Regions from separate parts of the Nocardioides sp. GXQ0305 genome, predicted to be linked through region 1. Evidence: predicted binding sites of a transcription regulator. Region 1 holds the regulator's gene; each other region holds the start of a gene.
The links. The regulator LexA, encoded in region 1, represses DNA repair genes until DNA is damaged. The targets are predictions, from matches to a motif close to TCGAACANNTGTTCGA.
Positions count from the first base shown of each region.

Region 2: the regulator LexA is predicted to act here: its motif matches at 1,886-1,901, upstream of ruvC (crossover junction endodeoxyribonuclease RuvC).
Region 3: the regulator LexA is predicted to act here: its motif matches at 1,638-1,653, upstream of ACQ1X7_RS13675 (DUF6504 family protein).
Region 4: the regulator LexA is predicted to act here: its motif matches at 1,575-1,590, upstream of ACQ1X7_RS02020 (DUF222 domain-containing protein).

Region 1 is NZ_JBNYXG010000001.1:598,232-601,433, forward strand. It holds gene ACQ1X7_RS02920 (MXAN_6640 family putative metalloprotease) at 1-1,474, opposite strand, end outside; gene lexA (transcriptional repressor LexA) at 1,633-2,346, opposite strand; gene ACQ1X7_RS02930 (LysM peptidoglycan-binding domain-containing protein) at 2,592-2,936, shown strand.
Region 2 is NZ_JBNYXG010000006.1:108,288-111,489, forward strand. It holds gene ruvB (Holliday junction branch migration DNA helicase RuvB) at 1-735, opposite strand, end outside; gene ruvA (Holliday junction branch migration protein RuvA) at 743-1,339, opposite strand; gene ruvC (crossover junction endodeoxyribonuclease RuvC) at 1,336-1,860, opposite strand; gene ACQ1X7_RS15815 (PhoX family protein) at 2,072-3,202, shown strand, end outside.
Region 3 is NZ_JBNYXG010000004.1:436,374-439,575, reverse strand. It holds gene ACQ1X7_RS13690 (DUF4126 domain-containing protein) at 1-514, opposite strand, end outside; gene ACQ1X7_RS13685 (YbaK/EbsC family protein) at 517-999, opposite strand; gene ACQ1X7_RS13680 (hypothetical protein) at 1,064-1,549, shown strand; gene ACQ1X7_RS13675 (DUF6504 family protein) at 1,784-2,173, shown strand; gene ACQ1X7_RS13670 (SAV_6107 family HEPN domain-containing protein) at 2,187-2,678, shown strand; gene ACQ1X7_RS13665 (DNA polymerase III subunit alpha) at 2,668-3,202, shown strand, end outside.
Region 4 is NZ_JBNYXG010000001.1:414,307-417,508, forward strand. It holds gene ACQ1X7_RS02010 (hypothetical protein) at 53-883, opposite strand; gene ACQ1X7_RS02015 (RidA family protein) at 1,030-1,410, opposite strand; gene ACQ1X7_RS02020 (DUF222 domain-containing protein) at 1,604-2,872, shown strand; gene ACQ1X7_RS02025 (formate dehydrogenase subunit delta) at 2,891-3,127, opposite strand; gene fdhF (formate dehydrogenase subunit alpha) at 3,154-3,202, opposite strand, start outside.

The DNA of each region.
Region 1 (3,202 bases):
CGGTCGCGCTGACCTCTTCCCCCGTCGGCTGGAGCTCAGCCGTCGTCACCGTGCCGTCGGCCTGATGCACCAGAAGGCGGACCGACTGCGCCGTCGCGGGCGGCAGGGTGGCAGAGACCGTGAGGGTCCAGCCGGGTTCCGCGAGCTCGACGGGCACGAACCCCACCGTCCCCGAGGCGAGATGGTCCACGGTCACCGCATCCCCCACCGGCTCAGAGGTCGCGGATATGGGGTGCGTTCGGATCCGCGCCGCCGGGATCGGGAAGGGGGGGTCGGCCTCATAGGCCCCACCCTCCTCGTAGTTGAGAGCCGGGTCTCGGTTGACGGCGGCGAAGTCCCCGAACGCCTCCGTGAAGTTCGTTTCGCGGTCGTTGAGTGCGGCGTTGATGGCTTGGGTGGAGTAGAGGTTCGCGGCCCCGCGGCGGCCGCTCGCACCGCGCCAGGCTTCTAGGACGAACCGGGGCAACGTTCCCAGTTCCTGGGGCCAGCGCTCTGTCAGGTAGCGGAACCAGATCCAGTTCCCGTAGTGGCCGTAGCCATCCCCTCCGAACGTGTCGAACCGGTCGAGTGCGACCCGAGGTGAACCCAGCTGTCCGGCCAAGAGGTACTGCCGGTTGTCGTCCACCGAGTCGTAGATCTCATCCTCAACCCATGCGGCGGTCGCCTCCATGAACCAACCGTCCTCGAAGGCGTCGTAGGCGTACTGGACGGCATGGAAGTACTCGTGAGCCAGCGTGACCTTCCGGTTCTCCAGCGCCGTGATCTCCGGGGTCGCAAACCTTGCGTAGTCGTCGTCTACGACGCAGTACGCCCATCGATTGGACGTGCCGCTAGGCGCCTGACGCTGGTCGCTCGCGCAATAGCCGTAGTAGCCGTCCTCGTCGATATTGGCGAGGTAGACGTCGACCTTGCCCCTGCGCCCGCCGCGCCGACCATCGGAGTCGGGTCGCCGGTAGCCGGAGTTCACAAAGGTGCTGTGAACGGCACGAGTGATCTGAAGTGTCTGCTCGACGGCGTCGCGGATTCCGTCGCCGTCGGAATCCCGACGCGGCGGCGCGTCGGCTGTTCGGCGCACGTAGTGGACACAGATCGCTCCGCCGCACACGGGCTTCGCCTCTCGCCTGCGGTACCCGTCGCCGAAGGGGTCGGAGGCGCCGTCGGTCGGTCGAGCCAGCAGAGCGTCAGCCCGCCGGCGCTGCTGCGCAGAAAGGTCAGGCCGTGCCCGCAGGAGCTCGTTGAGCACCATGGTGGCGTCGAGTCCCCCATCGGCCAGCAACTCCTGGGCCTCAGCAGGAGGGCGCTCCTCGAAGAGCTCCTCGGCCTCCTCGAGGACCTCGGTGGCCTCCTCCGCCGTGGTCGTGTCGGGCGGCGTCGGGGCTGAGACGTCCGGGTCGTCGGCCTGGGCGCCGGTCGGGCCGAGCAGGGACAACGTGAGCGCACCGGCGGCGAGCGCGGTGAGCAGGCGGGGACGCATCAGGTGGGAGTTCCTTGTCCGGGAAGGCGAAGACCGGCAAACCCTAACCCGTCTAGCCCACCCTCGTCCGGCGATTCACGAAGCAGGCGTTTGCCGATGGCCGGTGGTTGAGGAGGGCGCTCTGCGCCCGTCTCGAAACCACCTGTGCCAGCGTCGCGTCAGACCCGCCGCAGCACCGCCGTCACCTTGCCGAGGATCGTGGCGTGGGTGCCGTCGATCGGGTCGTAGGCGTCGTTGTGGGGGAGCAGCCAGACCTGGCCGGCCTTCCGCTGGAACGTCTTGACCGTGGCCTCGCCGTCGATCATCGCGGCCACGATCTCGCCGTTGTCGGCCGTCGGCTGCTGGCGGATCACGACGTAGTCACCGTCGCAGATCGCCGCGTCGACCATCGAGTCGCCCTTGACCTCGAGCAGGAACAGCTGGCCGTCGCCGACGAGCTGCTTGGGCAGCGGGAAGACGTCCTCCACCCGCTCCTCGGCCAGGATCGGACCTCCGGCCGCGATCCGGCCGACGACCGGCACGTAGGACGCCGCCGGCATCGCGTCGCCGACGCCCGTCTCGTCGTACGCCGTCTCCTCCGCCCCGCCGATCGAGCGCCGGGCCGCCATCACCTCGGGCAGGAACACCTCGAGCGCCCGCGGGCGCTTCGGGTCGCGCTTGAGGAAGCCCTTCTCCTCCAGCGTCTTGAGCTGGTGGGCGACGCTGCTGGAGCTGGTCAGCCCGACCGCCTCGCCGATCTCGCGCATGCTGGGCGGGTAGCCGCGCTTCTCGATGGAGTCCTTGATCGTCGCGAGCACCTTCTGCTGGCGCGGCGTCAGCCCGGTCGCGTCCGGGGGACCGTCGGGCAGCTCGGCGAGCTTCTTCTTCGGCATGGCTGCAGGGTCCCACCACGGCCCCGGGATTTCAAACACCTGTTCGAACAGCGTGTCGGCCTCCCTCGTCGGCGTCGGAGAAATCCGTTCGAACAGGTTCTTGACTCGATTCGAACACGTGCTCTAACGTCGTACACGTGTTCGATCGAACACCTGCTCGATCCACTGGTTGTCAGTGGTCTCCGTCAGGCTCCGATCGACAGCACAGACCACCAGGCTGACCGCCACTTCCCCAGGAGGTCCCGATGAGCACGATGACCCTCTCGCCCACCCCGACGCTCCGGCTCCGCTCGCCGCAGGTGCGGCTGACGCGACGCGGCCGGCTGGTGGTGCTCGCCGGTGCGCTGCTGCTGGTGCTGGCCCTGGGTGTGCTCTGGGGCGGCGGCTCGGTCGCGACCGAGCAGCCGGGCACCCCCGAGGCCACGCTCGTGGTCCAGGTCGCGCCCGGCGACACGCTCTACGACATCGCCGCCCGCGTCACCACCGACGGCGACGTCGCCGCGATGGTCGAGCAGATCGAGGACCTCAACCGGCTCGACACCTCCGTGGTCTACGCCGGCCAGAAGCTCCGGGTGCCGGTCGAGTCCTGACCGACCACCCGAGACCACAACTGAATAGCTCCCATCGGCCGCCGCTGCCTCGACCCCAGCGGCTGCCGATGGTGGTTCCTGAGGAGGTCGCGCAGCGACCGTCTCGAAGGGGCCGGGGAAGACGAGGGGTGAGCCACACGCTGGCTCACCCCTCGCGGCTTTGTGCCCCGGATCCGTGCCACCTGGTGACCCGGATCCGGGGCACAACGGGTTGTCCACAAGCGAGCTCGTCGGCAGTGGCGGCCGGACCCGATGCGGCCGACGCT
Region 2 (3,202 bases), on a different contig from region 1:
GTAGTCGCGGACCCGCCGCAGCAGCCGGTTGGCGATGCGCGGGGTGCCGCGGGACCGCGAGGCGATCTCGGCGGAGCCGCTGTCGGTGAGCTCGACGCCGAGGAGCCCCGCGGAGCGACCCACGATCTCGTCGAGCTCGTGGGCCTCGTAGAACTCGAGGTGGGCGGTGAAGCCGAACCGGTCGCGCAGCGGTCCGGGCAGCAGGCCGGCGCGGGTCGTGGCCCCGACCAGGGTGAACGGCGGGATCTCCAGCGGGATGGCCGTGGCGCCGGGGCCCTTGCCGATCACGACGTCGACCCGGAAGTCCTCCATCGCGAGGTAGAGCATCTCCTCGGCCGGCCGCGACATCCGGTGGATCTCGTCGACGAACAGGACGTCGCCGTCGTTGAGCCCGGAGAGGATCGCGGCCAGGTCGCCGGCATGGGTGATCGCCGGGCCGCTGGTCAGTCGCAGCGGCGTGGTCATCTCGGAGGCGATGATCATCGCGAGCGTCGTCTTGCCGAGGCCGGGTGGCCCGGAGAGCAGCACGTGGTCGGGGGCCCGCTCGCGGCGACGGGCCGCCTCGAGCACCAGCCCGAGCTGGGCGCGTACCCGGCCCTGCCCGATGACCTCGTCGAGGGTGCGGGGCCGCAGCGCCGCCTCGACCGCGCGCTCGTCACCCTCGGCCTCGGCGGCGGTCAGCCGCTCCAGGTGGGCCTCCTCGGCCGCGGACAGCTGCACGTCGGGGTCGCTCATCGGCCGGTCACGCCTTGCTCAGGGTACGGAGGGCCGCCCGGAGCAGCGCACCGACGTCGGGCTGGTGTCCGGCCTGGTCGGCGACCGCGTCGACCGCCTTGTCGGCCTCCTTGGCCGACCAGCCGAGGCCCACCAGGCCCTCCTGGACCTGGCCGCGCCAGTCGGCCTGAGACGCCGGGGCGCCGGTGGGCCGGACTCCGGTGGGGGCGCCGATCCGGTCGCGCAGCTCCAGGATGATCCGCTGGGCACCCTTCTGGCCGATCCCCGGCACCCGGGTGAGGGTCTTCACGTCCTCGGCCGCCACCGCCGTACGGAGGTCGTCGGGCGAGAGGACGGCGAGCATCGCCTGGGCGAGCTTGGGCCCCACGCCGGACGCGGTCTGCACCAGCTCGAAGCTCTGCTTCTCGTCGTCGTCGAGGAAGCCGAAGAGCGTCAGGGAGTCCTCGCGCACCACCATGCTGGTCGGCAACGTCGCGCTGCGGCCCGTGCGGAGCGTCGCGAGGGTGCCGGGGGTGCACATGACCTCCAGGCCCACCCCGCCGACCTCGACGACGGCCGAGCTGAGGCCGACGTCGGTCACCTCGCCGCGGACGAAGGCGATCATGCGGTGCTCCTTCCGGCCGCGCGGAGCGCGGCGTCGATCCGGGCCTGGGCGCCACCGCGCCAGATGTGGGTGATGGCCAGGGCGAGGGCGTCAGCGGCGTCGGCGGGCCTGGGCGGCGCGTCGAGGCGCAGGATCCGGGTCACCATCGCCCCGACCTGCGCCTTGGCGGCGCGCCCGCTGCCGGATACCGCGGCCTTGACCTCGCTGGGGGTGTGGGTGGCCACGGGCAGGCCGCGCCGCGCGGCGACGACCAGGGCGATACCACTGGCCTGGGCAGTCCCCATGATCGTGCTGGAGTCGGACCGGGCGAACACCCGCTCCACGGCCACGGCGTCGGGCCGGTAGTCGTCGAGCCAGGCGTCGATGCCCCGCTCGATGGTCACCAGCCGCTCCGCGACCGGCAGGTCGGCGGAGGTCCGCAGCACGTTGACGTCGACCAGCCGCAGCGATCGGCCGACGGAGCCCTCGACGACCCCCAGGCCGCAGCGGGTCAGGCCGGGATCGATGCCGAGCACGCGCATCCGTCACCTCTCCGTCCGTCGTCGTCCGAACACGTGTTCGCCTCACGCTACGGGGACGGGACGGCGGAGTCGGGCGCGACACGCGGACCGCCGCCGGGTCGTCCGTTGCCCGCCACACGTTCCCACCTCGTTCACGTCGGCTTCACCGTCCCCTCCCCTGCCCTCTGGACAGTGCCGCAGGTACACCCACGTCCCGACGCCCGGAGGACCGATGACCCTCACCCCCAGCCGCCCGACCGACGCGCGCCCGCTGCTCCCGCTGACGCCGACCACACGTCACGGCTCGCGCAGCCACCTCACCTGCCTGTTCCGCTGTGGCAACGCCTGCGACCAGCCGGTGCCCAACACCAGCGACAACCCCGAGTTCCGCGAGGTCGCCGAGCACGCCCTGGCCCGCCGCTCGCTCCTGAAGCTCGGTGCCGGCGCCGGCCTCCTGGGCGTCACCGGCCTGGTGTCCCAGGCTCCCCTCGCGGCGGCGGCCGTGGCCGGCACCACCGCCGGCACCTGGGTGTTCACGCCGGTGGAGCCCAACGACTTCGACGACGTGACGGTGCCGAGCGGCTTCCGGGCCGACGTGGTGATCAGCTGGGGCGACCAAATGACGGCCGGCGCCCCGCCGTTCGACGTGGACAACCAGACCCCCGAGGCGGCCGAGCAGCAGTTCGGCTACAACAACGACTACGTCGGGGTGCTCCCCCACCCCGACGGCAACTCCGGGCACGCGGTCCTGGTGACCAACCACGAGTACACCGACGAGAACCTGATGTTCCCGACCGGCCGGTACGACGCCGCGACCGTCAAGCGGATCGCCATGGCCTCCCACGGGATGTCGGTGGTGGAGCTGCGCCGGGGCGCCGCGACGGGGTCGTGGGTGCCGAAGAGCCCGGGCAACGCACGGCTCAACCGTCGCCTCCACACCGGCTCGGACTTCCGGCTCGTCGGCCCCGCGGCCGGCGACGACCGCCTCCGGACCGCGGCCGACCCGACCGGAAGGCGGGTCAAGGGGACGCTCAACAACTGCGCCGGAGGTCGCACACCGTGGGGGACGATCCTGTCGGGCGAGGAGAACTTCAACCAGTACTTCCACGCCTCGGGAGCGCGGGACGCCCGCTACGTCGCGTCGTACGACCGCTACGGCGTCAACGGCGTCTCCGAGCGCCGGTGGGACGAGGTCGACCCGCGGTTCGACCTCACCCAGGAGCCGCACGAGCCCTTCCGCTTCGGGTGGGTCGTCGAGGTCGACCCCTACGACCCCGCGTCCACGCCCCGCAAGCAGACCATGCTGGGCCGGTTCAAGCACGAGGGCGCGAACGTCACCATCGCGGAGTCCGGTCAGGTCGTC
Region 3 (3,202 bases), on a different contig from region 1:
GCACGACCAGGCCGCCGGCCAGGAGGACCCCGGCGATGGCGGCCGCCGCCCGCGGGTGCTCGATCGCGAACCAGACCAGCGCCAGCACGGTGACGTCCTCGGCCAGGCTGGCGGCGACGTTGGACACCGGCTCGGGGCTGGTGTTGATCGCCAGCCGGCTCCCGGCCTTGACCAGGTGGGAGGCCAGTGCGGTGCCGCCACCGACGACACCGAGGACCGCCTGCTCGAGGCCGCTGGCGTCGCCGGCCAGCAGCACGCCGACGACCGCACCGACCGTGGGCCGGATCGCCGTGGAGACCGCGTCCCAGGTCGAGTCGAGGTAGGGGATCTTGTCGGCCACGAACTCCATGACGAACAGGAACCCGGCCACCGCCAGCACGTCCCAGCGACCGAGCACGTCGGGGACCTGGTCGAGGTCGCCGAGCCGGTCCGCGGTGCCGAGCACCAGCACGACGAGGTAGGCGTTCACCCCGCTGGCCCACCCGGTGGAGAACGCCAGGGCGAGGGACTCCACGGCTACTCCTGGTCCGCCCCGACGTCGACCGGCGTGGCGCCGGTCAGCTCGACCAGCTCGTCGTACGTCGTGGAGAAGACGGCCGCCGGGTGCCCGGCCGCGGCCCACACGACGGGGTGTCGCTGCAGCCAGGTGTCGATCCAGGTGGGCACCGGCGTGGTGTGGCCGATGGGGGAGACGCCACCGATCACCTGCCCGGTGTGGCGCCGGACGAACTCGGCGTCGGCGCGGCCGAGGCGTCCGGCACCGATCCGGGCGGCGGTCGCCGCCGTGTCGACCCGGTGCGCTCCCGACGTCAGCACCAGCAGGGGGCTACCGTGGTCGTCGAAGATCAGGCTGTTGGCGATCGCGCCCACCTCGCAGCCGAGGGCCTCGGCGGCCAGCGCAGCGGTGTGGACGGACTCCGGCAGGACCACGACCTCACCGGCGCCACCACGCCGTGCGTGCTCCTCGCGGAACCGGGTGATCGCCGCATGCTCGGACATGTTGCGACCCTATCCGGCACGCCCGGCGACGACGGGGCGCCGGGCGGACGGAGGAATGAGGCAGATGGGTCGGCAGCGACCGGGCTCGGTGACCAACGCGATCCGCGTGCAGGCGGTGCTGGTCGGGGTCAGCGCGCTCGGGACGGCGATGGTCGCGGTGCTGCGCGACGACCTGGTGCGGGCCTGGGCCGAGACCCAGGGCGGCCTCGACGCGGTGCGCCAGAGCCAGCTCTCGCCGCCGGCGTTCGTCCCGGTGGCGGTGGTGTCGTTCATCGTCTACGCCCTCCTGGTCTGGGTGATCGCCTCCCTGTTCGGCAAGGGCCACCGGTGGGCGCGCTACGCGCTGGGCGCGACCGCGGTGGCGTTCGTCTTCGTGATGCTGGTCATCTACCGTGCCGACCCGCCGGTCCCGCTGGCCGTGCTGGCCGGGCTCGGGGTGGTCCTCAACGGCGTGCTCCTGTGGCTGCTGGCCAGCCGCGACACCAGCGAGTTCATCCGGGGCGCCCGGCTCGCCGAGGCGCGCGAGCACTCCCCGGACCGGCCCGGCTGACCGACGTCCGGTCGTACCCGCGGCGTCTCCACACCCCGCGCTCCCGGCCTTGACGGCTCCGGGGGAGGGCGGTGTACCGTGGAGGTGTTCGAACACATGTTCGATCACCACGGGTCCGGCGGGGCGACCTCGACCCCCGCGCCGCCGGACCCACCGGGCACCCCGCCGTCGGAGCGGACCCGGGTCGCCGACAACGCGGGTCGAGGGGTCGAACGGGTGCCGGGAGGAGCAGCGGTGAGACGGTACGACGACCCCGTGGAGGTGCGCAGCGGGTGGGTGGAGGGTCCCGCCCACCGGGGCCCCGCCGATCGGATGGAGGGTCCCGAGCAGTTCCTGTGGCGGGGCCGGCTGTGGAAGGTACGGGCGGTGGTGGCCCACTGGGTCGAGACCGGTCCCTGGTGGCAGTCCCCGGGTGTCCGGGCCGTCATCGGCTCCGACGACCCGGCTCCCACCGGCGGTGCGGCCGGGCCGGCCACCGCCGAGCTGCTCGTCGAGCGCGAGCTGTGGCGGATCGAGGCCGGCCGCGGGGCCGACCGCGACGGCAGCTCCGGCGACTGGGGGGTCTTCGACCTCTCCTTCGACTGGACCGAGGGCAGCTGGCAGCTCGTCGGCTGCGTCGACTAGAGGAGGTGGTCCGATGAGCCAGCAGACCCAGCCGGGCGTCCAGCCCCACACCCTGCCCGCGACGACCCACTCCTACCTCAGCCGGGCCGCCGCCTCCCTCGCCGAGGCGGTCACCGCGCCCGACGTCCCCGCCCGTTACGCCGCCGCCCACGTGGCGGCGCTCCGGGCGGCCGCCGCCCTGCTCGCGGCCCGAGCCCGGCCGACCCCGGCCCGCGGCCGGCAGCAGCGCAACGCCTGGGTGCTGCTCGCCGACGTGGCGCCCGAGCTGGAGGAGTGGGCCCGGTTCTTCGCCGCCGGGGCCGCCAAGCGGGCCGCTGCCGAGGCGGGCTCGACCCGTGCCGTCACCGAGCGGGAGGCCGACGACCTGGTCCGCGACGCCGACCGGTTCCTCGCCGTGGTCGAGCAGTCGCTCGGCCTGGTCCCGCACCCACCGATCACCGGCCGTGCCGTCGTCCAGGGGGTCCCCCGCGACGGCGCCTCCGGCTCCCGGGCCGGTGTCGCCTGACCCGTTCGTCCATCTCCACGTCGCCTCCGGCTACTCCCTCCAGTACGGCGCCTCCCACCCGCACACCCTCGTCGAGCGGGCCGCGGAGCAGGAGATGGACACCCTGGCGCTGACCGACCGCGACGGGACCTACGGTGCGGTGAAGTTCGCCCGGGCCTGCCGGTCCGCCGGGATCAGGCCGGTGCTCGGCGTCGACCTCGCCCACCAGCCGGTGGCCGCGACACCGGACCGGCCCGGTGACCGGCCCGGTCCCCGGACGCGGACCCCCGTCCGGGGCGGCAGCTTCCGCGACCGGGCGAGCGACCGGGGCGGGCTGCCCCGGGTGACCCTGCTCGCCCACGCCGGCGGACCGGGCGGCGGCCGCGGCGGCTGGGCCGCGATCTGCCGGATGGTCTCCGCGGTCCACCTGGCCGGCGAGCGCGGCCACCCGGTGGCCACCCTCGACCTGCTCGCCCCCCACCTCGCGAGCGGTGACGTGGTGGTGCTGCTCGGGCCGTCCTCCGAGGTGGGGGCGGCCCTCACCC
Region 4 (3,202 bases), 180 kb from region 1:
GGCCCTGGTGGACTCGGGGCCGCTCGCGCCCGGGTGACCGACGTTCAGACCGTCACTTGACCGCGACGAAGGTGTCGTCGCTCAGCATGCCCGGGGAGACGGCCAGGACGCCGTCCTGCCAGGTGTCCGCCGGGACCTCGAGCAGCTGGTCGCCCGTGACGGAGGCTCCGTTGAAGACGGTCTTGAGGGAGTCGAACTCGTTCTCCGCGATGAACATGGTCGACCCGCTCGTGGAGTCGATCGTGGTGCCGTCGGGGGAGACGAAGTCGACCGTCGCCCACGGGGTCGAGCCCTGCTCGTCGTCACCGTTGTAGGTGGCGGTCATGTTGATCGCGAGCAGCACCGAGCCGGCGGCAGGGGTCTCGCCCATCGAGTCCGCCCTGACCGTCTTGACCGAGTTGATCTTCACGGTCCAGTCGTCGCCGGTGATGCCGGAGCCGAGGGGTGCCGGGTTGTCGCGCGTCGTGCCGAGCTCGGCGTCGGAGCCGGCCTTGTCCTCGGACGCGGCCTCGTTGCCGGAACCCGAGGGAGTCTCGACCCTGGTGCTGGTCGTCTGGTCGATGGCCTCGTCGACGGCGCTGACGAACACCACGTTGATGAGCACGGCGAAGATCACGGCCAGGGCGCCGAGGACGATGCCGGCAATCGCGAGCCCCTTGCCCGCGTTCACCTTGCTGGACTTGGCGAGGCCGACACCGGCCAGGACCACGCCGAGCACGCCGAGGATGATGCCGACGACGTTGAGGAACGGGATCCACGAGGTGAGCAGGCCCAGCAGGCCGAGCACGAAGCCGGCGATCGCGAGACCGTTGCTGCCCTTCGGCGGGACGGGGGCGTAGGTTCCCGTCTGAGGAACGTGGGCAGACTGTTCTGTGTAGGACATGGGTTCTCCATCTAGGTCGTCGAGCGCCCCGAATCGGTCAACGAGCGCCTCTCGCTCGGCGAGACGGGAGAACGTTAGTTTCGGAAACGTCGCGCGCGTGGCGAAACGCGTGAAGCCGCCGCAGGTGACCCCGGGGGGTGCGCAGATCAGCCCAGGTGTGCCGTCATCCGGATGGAGACGAGGAGTCCCGGTATCTCGGCTCCCAGCCTGGCTGCGTAGCGGGCCGGCGGATCAGCCGGGAACCAGCGGGCGTACTCCTCGTTCATGCCCGCGAAGTCGCCCGGATCGGTGAGCAGCACGCCGACCTCGACGACGTCGTCGAGCGTCGCCCCGGCCTCTCGCAGGATCGCCTCGCAGTTCGCCAGCGCCTGGCGGGTCTGGGCCTGGATGGTGTCACCGGCCATCTGGCCGCTGCTCGGGTCCATCCCGGTGGTCCCCGAGACGAAGACCTGGGAGCCGGCCTTGACTCCCTGGCTGAACAGCGGCGAGCTCGGTGCGCTCGATGTCGTGATGGTCTGACGCGGCATCCGGGACCTCCCGGCCGATCGTCCCACGGTCCGAGGGGCCGGGGAAGGTCCTCCTCAGGGGCCATGGTCGGAGGAGGGGGTGTGGGCCCCGACGTCTGACCACGAGTCGTCCACAGGGGCCCTTGGATGCCGGTTCTCCACAGGTGTCAACGGACTCGATGCCTTCGAACATGTGTGCGACTAGGTTCGGGGCATGACGGCAGTCCTGGATCTGCACCCCACGCCCGGCCACCCGGCCGCGGCGGCTGCGGCGGTGCACGAGGCCCTCGACGCTGTCGACGGCGACGTGACCGGGTTGGCGCCGGAGCAGTACGCACGGGTGATCGCCGAGCTCGCGCGGGCCCGGTCGCGGATCCACGCGCTCGAGCTGAAGCTGGTGGCCGCGGCGGATCGGTCGAGGGTGGCCGAGACCGCGGGCTGCGCGTCCACCGGGTCGTGGCTCTCAAGCGTGACCCGGTCAGGCACGGCCGCGGCGTCCCGCTCGACCAAGCTGGCCAAGGAGCTCGACGACAAGCTGCCGGCCACGCAGAGCGGGCTCGCCGAGGGTGAGATCTCCGCCGAGCACGCCGCCGTCATCGCCCACGCGATCGCGAAGCTGCCCCGGGGGCTCGCCGGCGACCAGGTCGCCACGGTCGAGCGGCGCCTGGTCGCACAGGCTCGACGGGTCGACCCGACCCAGCTCCGCAGGCTCGCGTGGCGTGCCCTGGCGGCCGTCGAACCGGACCAGCAGAAGGTGGACGTCCACGAGAACGCCCAGGTCCACGAGGAGGAGCAAGCGGCGCTGGCCCGGGCCAGGCTGACCCTGCACGACAACGGCAACGGCACCATGTCGGGTCACTTCACCGTCCCGACCCTGGCCGGATCGATCCTGAAGAAGGTCGTCGACGCCCTGACCTCGCCCCGCCGCGGCAGACTCGGCGCCACCGAGGCGCAGGCGGGCGACCAGCGGGTCGACCGTGACTGGGCCCACCTCCGCGGGGTCGCGTTCACCCAGATCCTCGAACACCTGCCCACCGACCGGCTCCACGGCAGGGTTGCCGCGACCGTGATCGTCAAGCTCGACCTCGACGTCCTCCGCGGCCAGCTCCGGGCCGCCGGCCTCGATACCGGCGACCTCGTCTCCGCCGCCGAGGCGCGCCGGCTCGCGTGCAGCGCGGGGCTCGTGCCCGCCGTCCTCGGCGGAGCCTCGCAACCCCTCGACCTCGGGCGGAGCAGCCGACTGTTCACCGAGACCCAGCGCGTGGCCGGCGCCCTCCGGCACACCAGCTGCCTTGCCGATGGCTGCCAGACGCCGTACGCCTGGTGCGAGCTCCATCACCGACGACCCTGGAGCCATCACGGCGACACCGACCTCGCCGACATGGTCCCGCTGTGCGGGTTCCACCACCGGAGGATCCACGACCCCGGGCACCTCCACCGACGCCTGCCCGACGGCTCGATCAGGTTCGCCCGACGAACGTAGACCGCGGGCCCCAGGAGCTCAGCCGCCGGTGGCCTTCCGGCGTTCGGCGTCGTCGGTGGCATCCGCCTCCAGGCGCCGCAGCCCGGCGACGAGCAGGGGGTCCGCCTGGTCGGTGTACCCGCCGTCAGGGGCCAGCAGGTCGTGGAGTCGGCGGCGCATGCGAGGGTCCCAGAACTTCTCCAGGTGGGTCCCGATCTGGACCGCGGCGGCCTCGGCCCCGAGATGGGCGAACTGGCGGGCGATGTCGTTGCCCATGCGGATCTCGGGAGGAAGACCTCCGCTCACTGACGGCCCGCCATCTCGCGCTGGGCCGCCGCGCCCTCGGCACGG